Regions from separate parts of the Chitinimonas sp. genome, predicted to be linked through region 1. Evidence: predicted binding sites of a transcription regulator. Region 1 holds the regulator's gene; the other holds the start of a gene.
What was found. The regulator sigma-54, encoded in region 1, starts transcription at its own class of promoters, with help from an activator protein. The targets are predictions, from matches to a motif close to CTGGCACGCTTCATGCTT.
Positions count from the first base shown of each region.

Region 1 (7,445 bases):
CGCAAGCAAGAGTAGATGGCGCATGGTAGCCACGATTCGAAGTGGGTTGGAAAAAGGCGGCTGACGCTTTTCGGCCATCAGCCACGGCCGTTATTCAGTTTGCCTGGCACCTGACTGCCGGAGATCAACGGTGAGCGGCGTATTGTAAGGTGCCGCGTCCAGGCTGGCGCGCCATGATGGTTTCGGATGAATAATCAACACACCATCCCGGATCGCGACGCGACCGACCAGGGCGCGCGCATCATCGGGCCTGCCCAGCTCGGCCAGCTTGAATTCCGTCTCTGCGCCCGTGGCGGAGGCCTTGATACGCACGTAAAGACTGCTCGGCGCCGGATGGGTGGCCACGGTATGTTCAATGCAGATGTGATACAGCTTGCCCGGCTTGGTGTGGATGCGCACGCGCAGGGCATCGCCATGCTCGAGTATGCCGCGACGTAGTGTGCTGATTTCAGCCAGCCGGGTTGGTGCCAGCCAGTGCAAGGCGGCACAGCTGGCGTCAAGCAAGGCAGTCAGGCGCTGTTGGTCATCTAGGCCGGCATAGTGGTGTGGCAGGCCGACCAGAACAAATTGCGCCCAGCGCTCGTTACGATATTGATAGTTGCAAGCCTCGACGGCGCCAGGCGCAATGGCGCGGGTAAAGCACAGGTAAAGATGGCTCGCCTGGCCGATCGAGATGCCCAGCTCCTCGGCCTTGCAAGCGAGGCGCAAGCCCAGCGAGCTGGCGCCGGCAGGGCTGGGAAACAGGGCTCCCAGATAGTCCGGCGCGGGACCCTGCGGAGCCGGCATGCCATCAAACTCAAAATAGCGAATATCGCGCAGCAGGCGTAGCTTGCTGGCCGAGGATGGCGTTCCCGCGATTGCATTCATACGGTGGCGTCACCCCAGCGCGCCATCAGCTGGTGCGGTACGCCAAGCTGGTCCAGTACCCGCGCCACGACAAAATCGATCAGATCGTCTACGGCTTGCGGATGGTGATAAAAGCCCGGATTGGGCGGCAGGATGCATACGCCCAGTTTTGCCAGCTTGAGCATGTTTTCCAGGTGCAGGGCCGAATACGGCGTCTCGCGTGGTACCAGGATCAGTTTGCGCCCTTCCTTGATGCTGACGTCGGCGGCGCGCTCGATCAGGTTGTCGCTCATGCCGGCGGCAATGGCGGCAAGCGTGCCCATGGTGCAGGGGCATACCACCATGGCATCGGCCGGATTGGAGCCGGAAGCGACGGGCGCAAACCATTCCTCGCGGCCGAATACCCGCAGCAGATCAGGCCCTACGCCATGCCGCTGGTGCAGCATGGCCTCCACCTCTTTGGCGCGCGACGGCCAGGTTTCGCCGATTTCCTGCTTGATCACGATCTGGGCGGCTTGCGAGTACAGCAGATACACCCGTACCTTGGCAGCCAGCAGGCACTGCAGCAAACGCAGGCCATAGGGCATGCCGGAGGCGCCGGTGAGTGCGAGGGTGATGGTGTGCGGCTGGGTCATGGTTCAGGGCCTGTGGAGTGCGCAGGTACGCTTGGCGATGGGTTGGCGGGGCGGGCCGAGCGGGGTGAAAGGGGGGCGACGTCGCGGTGCCTGCCTGCTCAGACAGTGCCGGATTCGCGGTGCCGTAGCAGTACCTGCCGATCACCACCAAAGCGGCCAGCCAGTTTTTCGGCCAGCCATACCGAGCGGTGCTGACCGCCGGTACAGCCGATGGCGACGGTGACATAACTGCGGTTATCGCGGTCGAAACTGGGCAGCCAGTGGTCGAGGTAGTGGCAGATATCGGCAAACATGGTCTGCGCTGTCGTTTCGGCTTCCAGGAAGTCGATTACCGGCTGGTCGCGACCGGTCAGCGGGCGCAGTGCCAGGTCGTAATAGGGGTTGGGCAGGCAGCGCGCATCGAACACGAAATCGGCATCGAGCGGCAGGCCGTGCTTGAAGCCGAAAGACTGGAAGATCAGCGTCAGCCGTGATTGATCCAGCGCCAAAAATTGCTTGATCCAGGCGCGTAGCGCATTGGCGCTCAGTTCGCTGGTATCGACGCGGTGGGCCAGATCAGCTACTTCAGCCAGCAGTTCGCGCTCCAGCACGATGCATTCGCCCACGGTGAGATCGGGCTGGATCAACGAAAGCGGGTGTTTGCGGCGGGTCTCGGAAAAGCGCTTGAGCAGGGCCTCGGTCTTCGCTTCCAGAAACAGCACCCTTACATCGACGCCATCGCTTTTCAGGCGGCTGACGCAGTCGGGCAGGGCCGGCAGGCTCTGTGCGCCACGTACATCGACGCTGATGGCGAGGCGGGTATGGCCTTCGCTGCGCAGCAGGCTGACGGTTTGCTGCAGCAAGGTGGCGGGCAGATTGTCGATGCAGTAATAGCCCAGGTCTTCCAGCAGATTGAGCGCCACACTCTTGCCCGAGCCGGATAGCCCGGAAATCAGCACCACTTGCAGGCTATGCACGCTTACTCTCCCGACTCCATAAAGCGTTGGTGGCGTTCGATGAATTCGCGGGTGGAATCGATGCCGCGCAATTGCAGGATGTAGTTGCGCACCGCCGCCTCCACCAGCACTGCCAGATTGCGACCGGCGGCCACGGGCAGCACGACCTTGCGGATGGCCACATCGAGCACATCCTGCGTTGCCGCCTGCATTTGCAGCCGATCGAGCGGATTGATCGCGTCGGACTGTTTGGTGAGGTGGATGATCAGCTTCAGGTTCTTTTTCGGCCGTACGGCTGTCTCACCGAAGATGGTGCGGATATTCAGTACCCCGAGGCCGCGCACTTCCAGAAAGTCGCGCAGCAGCGGTGGGCAGCGGCCTTCCAAGGTGTCGGGGGCGATACGGTAGAGTTCGACCACGTCGTCAGCAACCAGGCCGTGGCCACGCGAGATCAGCTCCAGCGCCAGCTCGCTCTTACCCATGGCACTTTCGCCGGTGATCAAGACGCCGACTTCCAGCACATCAAGAAACACCCCATGCAGATTGGTCGATACCGCCAGCGCCTTGGCCAGATAAAAGCGCAGCACATCCATCAGATAGGGGCTTTGCTCGGGGGAGGTGAGCAAGGGCACATGATTGCGCTCGCAGGCGTCGCGCAGGATGTCGGGCGTAGGCAGGCCGTTGGCGACGAACATGGCCGCCATATCGGTGCTGAACAGATGGTCCAGCGACTTTTTCAGCGCATCCTGTTCCAGGCTCTTCAGATAGGCGACTTCAGCGAGCCCCAGTACCTGTACGCGGTTGGGGTGGACGAAGTTCAAGTGGCCGACCAACGCGTGGGCCGGCTTTTGCGTATCGGCTTCGTTGGACAGCAGGTTGTTGGCGCCACTCTGGCCGGCAAGCCAGGTCAGCCGCAGTTTTTCGGCATTATCGATAAACAGCTGGCGGACGGTGATTTGCGGCATGGCTCAGGGCGTCGAATCGGGCGGCGTATGCCGCAAAGGCCCTATCTTAACGCGAGCCGCTGGCGCTTGAGCAAAAGCTTGCTGGCAATGGCGCCTAGTTCGACCAGCTTGTCAGCAGCGCATGTGCGCCTTCTACATCGGCAACGCTGGCAAGCGCTTCGCGCAGCTTCTTGTCGCTGAATAACTGGGCCAGCTCGCTCAGAATCTGCAGATGTTGATCGGTGGCCCGCTCCGGCACCAATAGCACAAAGGCGAACAGCACCGGCTTGCCATCAGCTGCTTCGAATGGAATCGGTTGCTTGAGCCGCACAAAGGTGCCGGCAGCTTCCTTCAGGCCCTTGATGCGGCCGTGCGGAATGGCCACGCCGTGACCGACGCCGGTCGATCCCATTCGCTCGCGATCGAGCAGGGCATCGAATATCGTGCTGCGGGCAATGCCATGGCTGTTTTCAAACAGGATTCCGGCTTGTTCGAATAACCGTTTCTTGCTGGTCAGGTCGAGATCGAGAAAGACATTGGCCGGGGGCAGGATGGAGGCAATCAGGGCCATGGAATTCAGACGTGTAGGCAATTTCGGGCGCATTGTACGCCGCTGGCAGCTTGGGACAAGCTGACTTTTCATCGGCCGGGTGGATACGAGACAGGCGGTGCCAATCCCGCACTCAGTGCATCACGCTGGGCAGAAGGCTCCTGGGCGTTTCGGTACTTGCGCGCCGCTGTCTGGCGAGGACGAAAGGAAGGCCGGGAGGTTTGCGGCGGATATTCGGATGGTGCAAACCAGTCCATCAGGTCAGCTGCAGCGGCTATGCGCCAGGGCAAATGAAAACGGGAACGGCGTCCCTGGACCGTTCCCGTTCTGGCTACAACGCCCGTAATGGTTCAGGCGCCAGGCTGTTCCTGATACTTGATGGCGTCGCCGGTATGGCGGTCGCTGTAACGCTTTTCCTTGTGCTTGAGCACTTGCCGGTCGAGCTTGTCGGCAATCAGGTCGATGGCTGCATACATATCCGGCTCGGTCGCTTCAACATGAATATCCTTGCCGCGCAGGTGGACGTTGACGTCGACTTTCTGCTGCAGCTTGTCCACCGATAGCGTGACATGCATATCAATGACGTGGTCAAAATGGCGAGTCACGCGCTCCAGCTTGGTGCCGAGATATTCCCGGATGGAGGGGGTAACTTCGAGGTGGTGCCCACTGATAGTCAGGTTCATACAACGCTCCTTGTGTTAAGGATGCCGCCAAACACTGTGCCGGCGGCTAGAGGGACTTTCTTTGGTTGACGGGCGGGATCTGCATGGCTTCGCGATACTTCGCCACCGTGCGGCGGGCAACATTAATGCCCTGTTTGCCCAGCACCTCGGCGATCGCACTATCGCTCAGCGGTTTTTTCGGGTCCTCGTTCTGGATGAGCTGTTTTAACAGGGCCTTGATGGCAATGGCCGAACATTCGCCACCAGAGTCGGTGTCGACATGGCTGCCGAAGAAATACTTGAATTCGTAAATGCCGCGAGGGGTGAGCATGTACTTCTGGGTAGTGACGCGCGAGATGGTTGATTCATGCAGTTCCAGCTCCTCGGCAATATCGCGCAGCACCAAGGGGCGCATGGCAACTTCGCCGTGTTCGAAGAAGCGCTGCTGACGCTCAACAATGGCTTGGGCGACACGCTGGATGGTTTCAAAGCGTTGCTGCACGTTTTTGATCAGCCACTTCGCTTCTTGCAGCTGCCCGCCGAGCCCTGCGCCGCTGTCACGCTGCTGGCGAAGGATATTGGCATACAGCTGATTGACTCTTAGCTTGGGCATCGCCGCTTCATTGAGCTGCGCTACCCACCCCTGTTTGAGCTTCCTGACCACAACATCAGCGACGACATAGCGGGTTTCTGTTTCACCAAAGGCGGCGCCAGGATGGGGATTCAGCCTCTGAATCAGCGCCTGTGCTGCCTTTAAGCCAATGTCATCACACTTTAGCGTTTTCTTAATCTTACTGTAGTCTTTATTGGCCAACAAATCGAGACACTCGGTCACGATGGAAAGCGCCAATCCGCCAAACGGCTCTACCGCAACCAACGGTTTCAGCTGCAATCCAAGGCAATCCTTCAGGTTGACTGCTGCCACGCCCAATGGTTCCAGCTGGCGCACCAATTGCCAGCCTATCTGCAGATCGTCGATATCGATTTCGAGGTCTTCGCGCAGCTCGGGCGGGATCAGCTCGAGGATTTCGGCCAGTGGCTGGGTCAGGTAGCCATCGTCGTCGAGTGCATCGATCACCAAGGTGGCGAGCGCGCTGTCGCGCTGGCTCAGTGGCAGCAAGCCCAGCTGGCTGATCAGGTGTTCGCGCAGGGTGGGGATGCGGGCGACATTGGCATGCGCGTCGAATTCATCGTCATCGCCATCGCGCTGTTTGCCACTGCCGGCAGCTTCGCTCCAGTAGTTGTCGCCGAGCATATTGTCGGTGTCGAAGTCGGGCTCGGCCGATTCATTGCTGCTGGCCGGCTCGTCCTGGCCCGGAATGCTTTCCGGCGCCTCGGCCGGGCTGCCGTCTTCCTTGACCGCGAAGGTCTCCGGCGCGTCGTCGTCCTCGCGCTCCAGCATCGGGTTGTCTTGCAAGAAGCGCTCGATTTCCTGATTGAGATCGAGTGTGGAGAGTTGCAGCAGCTTGATCGATTGCTGCAGCTGCGGCGTCAGGGTCAGCGACTGGGAAAGCTTGAGCTGGAGGGAGGGCTTCATGCCGTAGGGTGTGTTTCTTCGTTGCTAGAGGCGGAAATGCTCGCCCAGGTAGACACGACGAACATTGTCGTTATAGACAATCTCCTCCGCAGTGCCGGATGCCAGCACGCTGCCTTCATTGATGATATAGGCACGATCGCAGATGCCCAGGGTCTCGCGCACATTGTGATCGGTGATCAGCACGCCGATGCCTCGCTCCTTCAGGTAACGGATGATCTTCTGGATATCCATCACCGCAATCGGGTCAACCCCGGCAAAGGGCTCGTCGAGCAGAATAAAGCGCGGGTCGGCCGCCAGGGCGCGGGCGATCTCGCAGCGGCGCCGCTCGCCACCCGATAGCGACATGGCAGCGCTGTCGGCCAGATGGGCGATATGCAATTCGCGCATCAATTCATCCAGGCGCCTGCGCAGTCGGTCGGCATCCGGTTCATGCAGTTCCAGAATGGCACGGATGTTCTCCGCCACGGTCATCTTGCGGAAGATCGAAGCTTCCTGTGGCAGGTAGCCCAAGCCCAGCTTGGCGCGGCTATGGATAGGCAGATGGGTGATGTCGGCGTCGTCCAGTCGGATTTCGCCGCCATTGAGCGCCACCAGGCCAACGATCATATAAAAGCTAGTGGTCTTGCCGGCACCATTGGGGCCAAGCAGGCCAACAACTTCACCGGCATCGACATGCAAGGACACATCGCGCACCACGGTGCGCGACTTGTAGCGCTTTTGCAGATGCTGGGCCGACAGGCGTGAAAGTAGTGCGCTCATTACTTGGCTTTCCCGTCGGCTGGCTTTTGCTTGGGCTGGATGACCATATGCACGCGACCGTCATCGGCCGGTGTCGAGCCGGCCACGCCGACGCCCTTGCCGCCTTCGGCGCGATATTTCTCGGTATTGGTGTTGTAGGTGATCAGATTGCCAACCAGCTCATCCGCACCTTTCTTCAGCCAGGCATGGCCAAGCAGGCGCACGTCGCCGGTCTGGCTGTCGTATTCCAGGCGGTCGGCCACTGCATCGAGCCAGTCGGCGCTGGCTTCCATCTTCTGGCGGAACTTCACCGGTCGGCCTTCGCCGGTGACTTTCTGGCCGCTGCGGGTTTCCAGAACAGTGGCAAGGTCGGCGGTAAACACCATGGTGCCCTGGGTAATGCGCACATCGTCGATCAGCCGGCGCACCCCCGCCTTGTCATCAGCCTCGGCGCTTTTGGCAGAGATATGCATGGGGAGGCTGCGATCAGCCAGCTCGGCATGGCTGTGCAGCGCGAGGGCGGCGAGCAGGATGGCGGCGAGATAAGGGTTGGCGTTTTGGCGGGACATAGTCGATGTTCACTTTGCTGCGCAGCTTG
Region 1 covers NZ_JAYRLZ010000017.1:11,847-19,291, reverse strand. Annotated here, with positions in the region: gene acpA (acid phosphatase) at 1-24, opposite strand, end outside; gene ACE3OH_RS03190 (hypothetical protein) at 91-867, opposite strand; gene ACE3OH_RS03185 (flavin prenyltransferase UbiX) at 864-1,481, opposite strand; gene rapZ (RNase adapter RapZ) at 1,580-2,428, opposite strand; gene hprK (HPr(Ser) kinase/phosphatase) at 2,440-3,381, opposite strand; gene ACE3OH_RS03170 (PTS sugar transporter subunit IIA) at 3,476-3,931, opposite strand; gene hpf (ribosome hibernation-promoting factor, HPF/YfiA family) at 4,261-4,593, opposite strand; gene ACE3OH_RS03160 (RNA polymerase factor sigma-54) at 4,640-6,109, opposite strand; gene lptB (LPS export ABC transporter ATP-binding protein) at 6,134-6,868, opposite strand; gene lptA (lipopolysaccharide transport periplasmic protein LptA) at 6,868-7,416, opposite strand.

Region 2 (7,445 bases), on a different contig from region 1:
CATTACCCGATTGTTGGCCGCTATCTGCTTGCTGCCATCGGGGAAGTCCTCGGCGACGCCGCCACCCCGGCGCTGCTGGCAGCCTGGGATGAAGCCTACTGGCTGCTGGCCGGCGAATTGATCGCGGCCGAAGCGCGGCTCAGCGAGCAATCTGGCGCCGCCACCGGGGAAATGCGTGAATTGCAGGTGATGGAAACCCGGCAGGAATGCGACGGGGTGATTTCCTGTTATCTGAAAACGCCGGATGGCCAATCCCCCGGCGCCTTCAAGCCGGGCCAGTATGTATCGGTTGCTGTCGAGCTGGCGGCGCTGGGGCGGCGGCAGATACGCCAGTACAGCCTGTCGGACGCGCCATCTCGCGACTGGTGGCGCCTGACCATCAAGCGCGAAGCGGGCGAGGGCGCCACACCAGCCGGCATGGTGTCGAACCATTTACACAAGCACGTCCAGCAGGGCGACCGCCTTGCCGTGGGCGCGCCATTCGGCGACTTCACACCCAATCTGGATGCTGGCCGCCCCATCGCCCTGATCTCGGCCGGCGTCGGCATTACGCCGATGGTGTCAGTGCTCAATACCCTGGCCGATCGCCGTGATAGCCGACCCATCATATTTGCCCATGCCGCGCAATCGGCCGCGCACCACGCCTTGCGTGCCGACCTCGCCAATGCCCGCGACCGACTGGCCGGCCTGCAGACCCATGTTTTCTACGAACAGGCCGGCGCTACCGATCACCACGCACAGCCAGGGCGAATGGCGCTGGAGCGGGTGCTGGCTGGGGTGCCTGCCGATACCGACTTCTACCTGTGCGGGCCCATCCCGTTCATGCAAGCCCAATGGCAGGCGCTGCTGGCGCATGGCATTGCGCCGCAACACATCCAGCGCGAGGTATTCGGACCGGAACTGCTGGATCATTTGCTGTAGTCGGCCACCGACCCTCAGCAACACCGCGATTGCTGCTACCGATAAAGCAAAAGGCCCGTCGCAACGGGCCTTTTGGTTACATCACACTGCGGCTTACTGGCTGTACGCCTTTTCGCCATGGCTGGTCAGATCCAGCCCTTCGCGCTCCTCGTCTTCCGGTACGCGCAGGCCGATGGTCAGATCGACCAGCTTGTAGGCAATCACCGACACCAGGCCGGACCAGATCAGCGTAGTCCCCACTGCCTTGGCCTGAGTCAGCACCTGGCTGGCAATCGAGTAGTCCTTGCCCACCGCATTGGCCACATAGTCGTAGATGCCGGCACCGCCCAGCGATGGATCGGCAAACACACCGGTAAGCAGGGCGCCCAGAATGCCACCAACGCCATGCACGCCGAACACATCGAGCGCATCGTCCGCGCCAAGCAGGCGCTTCAGGCCGTGCACGCCCCACAGGCAGACTGCGCCGGCCAGTGCACCAATCACCATCGCACCGCCAACACCGACATAGCCGCAAGCCGGGGTAATGGCCACCAGACCGGCCACGGCGCCCGAGGCCGCGCCCAGCATCGAAGGCTTACCCTTCCACGCCCACTCGATGCCCATCCACACCAAGGCGGCCAGAGCGGTTGCCACCCAGGTATTGACGAAGGCGAGCGCTGCGACACCGGTCGCTTCCAGATTCGAGCCGGCATTGAAGCCAAACCAGCCGAACCACAGCAAGGAGGAACCGATCATGGTCATGGTCAGGCTGTGCGGCGTCATCGCTTCGCGGCCGTAGCCGACACGCTTGCCGACAAAATAGGCACCGATCAAACCAGCAATGGCGGCATTGATATGCACCACGGTGCCGCCGGCGAAGTCCAGCGCGCCTTTTTGCCACAGCCAGCCGCCGGTAAGCGTCGCAGCATCAGCGGCTTGCTGGTTGGTGAATGCGTCCGGGCCAGGCCAGAACCAGACCATATGCGCCATCGGCAGGTAGGCAAAGCTGAACCAGATCACCACAAAGGCCAGAACCGCAGCGAACTTGGCGCGCTCGGCGAAGGCACCGACGATCAGGCCGCAGGTGATGGCGGCAAATGCGCCCTGGAACACCACATAGGCCAGCTCGGAAACCACCACGCCCTTGCTGAAGGTGGCTGCCACCGAATCCGGCGTGACGCCCTTGAGGAACAGGTCCTTGAATGAGCCGATAAACGGACTGAGCGCGCCGCTACCCTCGGTAAACGCCAGGCTGTAGCCGTAGATCACCCACAGCACCGAGATCAGCGAAAACACCACGAATACCTGCATCAGGATGCTGAGCATATTCTTGGAGCGCACCAGGCCGCCGTAGAACAGCGCGAGGCCGGGAATCGACATCAGAATGACAAGGGCAGTCGACACCAGTAGCCAGGTGTTGTCGCCCTTATTGGGGACCGGTGCTGGCGCGGCCGCCGGAGCGGCAGGGGCCGCGGTGCTTACAGCAGGAGCCGCAGCAGCAGGGGTGGCTGGCGTTGCTGCTGCCGGCGCTACGGCAGCCGGTGCAGCGGCATCGGCTGGCTTGGCCGCTACCGATGTTGCGGGCGCCTCGGCGGGTTTGGCCGCCGCTGCGTCCTCCGCCCAGGCTTGGCCCAGGCCCAATGCACCAAACAGTGCAAGTGTCGCGAGCAGTTTCTTCATGTGGATTCTCCTGGCTCTAGAGCGCGTCGGCGCCGGTTTCACCGGTGCGGATGCGGATGACCTGTTCCAGATCGAAGACGAAGATCTTGCCGTCGCCGATCTTGCCGGTATTGGCGGCTTTCTCGATGGCCTCGATCACCTGCTCTACCAGATCATCCTTGACGGCGATCTCGAGCTTTACCTTGGGCAGAAAATCGACCACATACTCCGCGCCGCGATACAGCTCGGTGTGGCCTTTCTGACGACCGAATCCCTTGACCTCGGTGACGGTCACGCCCTGCACGCCAATGGCGGACAGTGCTTCCCGTACCTCGTCAAGCTTGAACGGCTTGATGATGGCACTGACGAACTTCATCTTCGCTCCTTGAAGTAATGAAATACTGCTGACTGCAAAGCTTTAGCACAGGTCGTGCCAAAGCATTTATTGTTTTAGATTCAATCTGTTATTGAATTATTACCAATACCACCCCCGTAGCTTGCACCAAAACAGTGCGCTCGAATCGGGCGAAGCGAGATGCTGGTGCGGCCGAGTCGCATGGCGATTTGTTAGACTTGCGCCATTAACCATCCAACAAGGAGCAAGCGATGCTGGCGCAACGACTATTCGACGAGGTAAGCGGCAAGATCGCCGAGGTAATGGCCACCGGCCCGGCGCGCGATATCGAGAAGAACATCAAGGCGGTGCTGACTGCCGCCTTTGCCAAGCTGGATCTGGTGACGCGCGAAGAGTTCGAAGTTCAGCAGGCGGTGCTGGCCAAGACGCGTGAGACGCTGACCGCCCTGGAAGCGCGAATTGCCGCGCTGGAAGCCGGCAAGGCCCAGCTGGCAGCGGGCGATAATCCACAGGATGACTTCTGATCCATCATCGATCGGCATGGCGCGCCGAGCCCGCCGGAAGTGGCTGAGCGCGCCAAATCTGCATTTCACCCCGCTAGCCCTGCGCTTTATCGCAAGCCGGTAACGCTGCTTCGAGCCGGCCCTTAAGCTGCCTCCATCAAAACGCCGATCCGGCCGGAGGCAGTCATGTTCAGTCCACTGTGTTTCAGCAAGTCAGCCGCGCAATCCAAGCAACAGCCCATCACCCCGGTGACGGCCAAGCGAAGCGAGACGATATCCCGCCCGCAAGCCAGCGAAACAGCGTGGCGCGCCACCAAGGACAGCCGCAGCAGCACCGCATCACTTATTGCCTGATACGCTCGAACACATACACCGCCGCGCCCAATTCCGGCGGCAGCGCCAGTTTGCTCAGCGCGACATCCTCGCCACAGGCAAACAGGGTCTGCGCTTCGTAGTCGGCCCAATTGCCGGTGACAAAGTGCGAGCGACTGCCGATCACGATATAGGTCTGCACACTGCGGGTACGGAACACCTGGCGCTCGAAGCGATTGTTGGCGGGCGGCCAGCAGCAGATCACCACCTCGGGCGAGCGGGTGCGCAAGGCCTCAACCGCGTCCATGCGCCGCACCCAGTCGGGATAATCCAGCTGCTTGTGCCAGCTGTAATCATCGCAGGCATCCACCATGGCGCCGGCATCGCGCAAAAAGCGCGTCAGCGTGCCGTCGCCCGCGGCGATTTCCAATGCAGGCCGCTGGCCTAGCCGTGCCGCCAGCGCGGCGATCAACTCGCGCGAAAAGAAACAGTAAATGCCGCGCTGCTCCACCAGCGGCATCAGCCGCCGGCGCTGCCATAGCAGCGGCCACACCAAGCGGAACCAGCGCAGCGACACCGGTTTGCGCTCGAAATCGCGCTTGAACAGCAGGCGCTGCGCAATCAGGCCATTGAACAGATTGAAGCGCACCTTCCCTTGGCGCACACCGGTTGCCGCCGAAAACACATATTGGCGGATCGCCAGCTCGGTCATGCGCTGCCGCAGCAGCTGCTCCACCTGGGCGGCAAAGGCGCGCCCGCTGCGCTCGCCGCTGAGAAAGCGCTCATGCGGCAGCGCCGCTTGTGCGGCGCGCTCGGCCACTGCCTTCAGTTCGGCCGCATCACGCCGGGCCACAAGCTGCGCCAGCTCATCGCGCACCTGGCGCCATACATCCGGCCTGGCCTCGCATAACGCAGTCAAAGTCGGTTTGCTTTTCAGCCAGTCCAGCATGGCTTCGGGTGTTTGCATGGGCATCAAGGTCATAGGGTGAATAGAGGAGCCGGCATCGCGCCGCACGGGCTGTACGCAGAATGGCATATTCCGGCAATGCATGGCGCGATGCGGCGCCGCGTGTTTGCCCTCGGCCCCCCGGCAGCAACATCATGCGTAGCGCTACCCATTGACCGGCGCTTCTGCCATCATCGCCCGCCTGATTCCGACCGCCGTAAAGCATCATGAATGACACTCCCGACTTGCCGACTGACGATGACGACACGCCCGCGCTGGACACGCCGCAGAGCGGCAACAGCGCCGACTTGCCGCCGCCACCCAGCCTGACCGACTTCAGCGGTGCCGATGCGGTGCCGCTCGGCCGCTATGCCGAGCGCGCTTACTTGGAATATGCGGTATCGGTGGTCAAGGGCCGCGCCCTGCCGGAAGTGAGCGATGGCCAGAAGCCAGTGCAGCGCCGCATCCTGTATGCCATGCACGAGATGGGCCTCGGGGCAGTCGCCAAGCCGGTGAAGTCGGCACGTGTAGTCGGTGAGGTGCTGGGTAAATTCCACCCGCATGGCGATTCCTCTGCCTATGAGGCGATGGTGCGGATGGCGCAGGATTTTTCGCTGCGCTACCCGCTGGTGGATGGCCAGGGCAATTTCGGCTCGCGCGATGGCGATGGCGCAGCGGCGATGCGTTACACCGAAGCGCGGCTGACCAAGATTGCCGAATTGCTGCTGTCGGAAATCGATATGGGCACCGTCGATTTCATTCCGAACTACGACGGCGCATTTGAAGAGCCCAAGCTGTTGCCGGCGCGTTTGCCGATGTTGCTGCTCAATGGCGCATCCGGCATCGCCGTGGGCATGGCGACCGAGATGCCGCCGCATAATCTGAGCGAAGTGGCGGAAGCGGCGGTGGCGCTGATCCGCAATCCGCGCCTGGAAGTGGCCGACCTGCTCGACACCATACGCGGCCCGGACTTTCCGGGTGGCGGCCAGATCATCTCCAGCCGCGAGCAGATCCAGTCGGCCTATGAAAGCGGCCGTGGCAGCCTGACGGTACGGGCACGCTGGAAGATCGAAGAGCTGGCGCGCGGCCAGTGGCAGCTGGTGGTGACCGAGCTGCCACCGAATGCGTCCTCGCAACGGGTGCTGGAAGAAATCGAAGATCTGACCAACCCGAAGATCAAAAAGGGCAAGAAGGCGCTGACCCAAGAGCAGGTACAGCTCAAGCAGTTGCTGCTGAGCCAGCTCGACACGGTGCGCGACGAGTCGGGCAAGGATGTGGCGGTGCGCCTGGTGTTCGAACCGAAGAGCCGCACCCAGAATCCCGACGAATTCGCCAATATGCTGCTCACCCACACCAGTCTGGAGGGCAATGCCTCGCTGAATCTGGTGGCAATCGGCCTCGATGGCCGGCCGCAGCAAAAGAATCTGAAGCAGCTGCTGCAGGAATGGATCGACTACCGCTTTATCACCGTGCGCCGCCGCACCACCCATCGACTCGGCCAGGTGGATGACCGCATCCATATCCTAGAAGGCCGGCTACTGGTCTACCTGAATATCGACGAGGTGATCCGCATCATCCGTCAGGCCGACGACCCGAAGGCCGACCTGATTGCCGCATTTGCACTGAGCGAGCGGCAGGCTGACGATATCCTGGAAATCCGCCTGCGCCAGCTGGCCCGCCTTGAAGGCATCAAGATCGAGCAAGAACTGGCCAAGCTGCGCGATGAAAAGGCCGAGCTGGAACACCTGCTGGCCGATGAAGGCGCCATGCAGCGCCAGATCATCAAGGAGATCAAGGACGACGCCAAAACCTTCGGCGATGCGCGCCGCACCCTGATCGAGGCGACCGAGCGCGCCATGGTGACGGTGGCGGTCGTCGACGAGCCGCTCACCGTCATCTTCAGTGAAAAAGGCTGGATACGCAGCCGCAATGGCCACGGCATCGATACCCAGAGCATCAGCTTCAAGGAAGGCGACAAGCTGCTGGCGGCGCTGGAGTGCCGCTCGGTGGATACGGTGGCGCTATTCGGCTCGGATGGCCGCGTTTACAACATCCTCGCCGGCAATCTGCCGGGTGGCCGAGGCGATGGCGTGCCGATCGCCTCGCTCATTGATTTGGCCGCCAAGACGCGCATCGTGCAGTTGCTGGCCGGCAAGCCCGACCAGGCTTTGCTGATCGCCGGCGCCAGCGGCTATGCCTTCCATTGCGAATTCAAGGATCTGCTCACCCGCCAGAAGGCCGGCAAGGCCTTTCTGTCGCTGGACGAAGGCGAGGCCTTGCTCAAGGTGGCGCCGTTTACCCCGGCCGAGGGCAATCTGGTGTGCTGTTTGTCCACCTCCGGCCGCCTGCATGCCTTCCCTCTGCTGGAGCTGAAGGCGCTGTCGGGCGGCGGTCGCGGCATGATCGCCATGGCGCTGGACGAAGGCGATACCCTGACCGCCATCACCGTCAGCGATGGCAACAGCCTCACCCTGAACGGCACCGGCCGTGGCGGCCGGGCGATGAGCGTAACCTTCGACGCCAATGATCTGGCGCCCTATGTCGGCAAGCGCGCCAAGAAGGGCAAGCCGCTGGTGGGCGGCCTCAAGCTGTCGGGCTTCTGATCATGCAGCCGGCAAGCACCCCGATCCTGAATCTTGCCGGCATCCGGCTGCGGCCGATTGCGCGTAGCGACATGGCCGACTGGTATGGCTATCTGCAAGACCCGCAGGCCATCGAGCACACCAGCTGGAAGCTGTCTGGCATCGATGATCTGGCGCCGCTGTTCGAT
Region 2 covers NZ_JAYRLZ010000064.1:4,626-12,070, reverse strand. Annotated here, with positions in the region: gene ACE3OH_RS08405 (globin domain-containing protein) at 1-921, shown strand, start outside; gene ACE3OH_RS08400 (ammonium transporter) at 1,015-2,580, opposite strand; gene glnK (P-II family nitrogen regulator) at 2,597-2,935, opposite strand; gene ACE3OH_RS08390 (accessory factor UbiK family protein) at 3,166-3,438, shown strand; gene ACE3OH_RS08385 (hypothetical protein) at 3,604-3,771, shown strand; gene ACE3OH_RS08380 (hypothetical protein) at 3,761-4,696, opposite strand; gene parC (DNA topoisomerase IV subunit A) at 4,903-7,278, shown strand; gene ACE3OH_RS08370 (GNAT family N-acetyltransferase) at 7,281-7,445, shown strand, end outside.
Region 2: glnK (P-II family nitrogen regulator) is a predicted target of sigma-54. The motif match lies at 2,979-2,996, and genes of this name have one in related genera.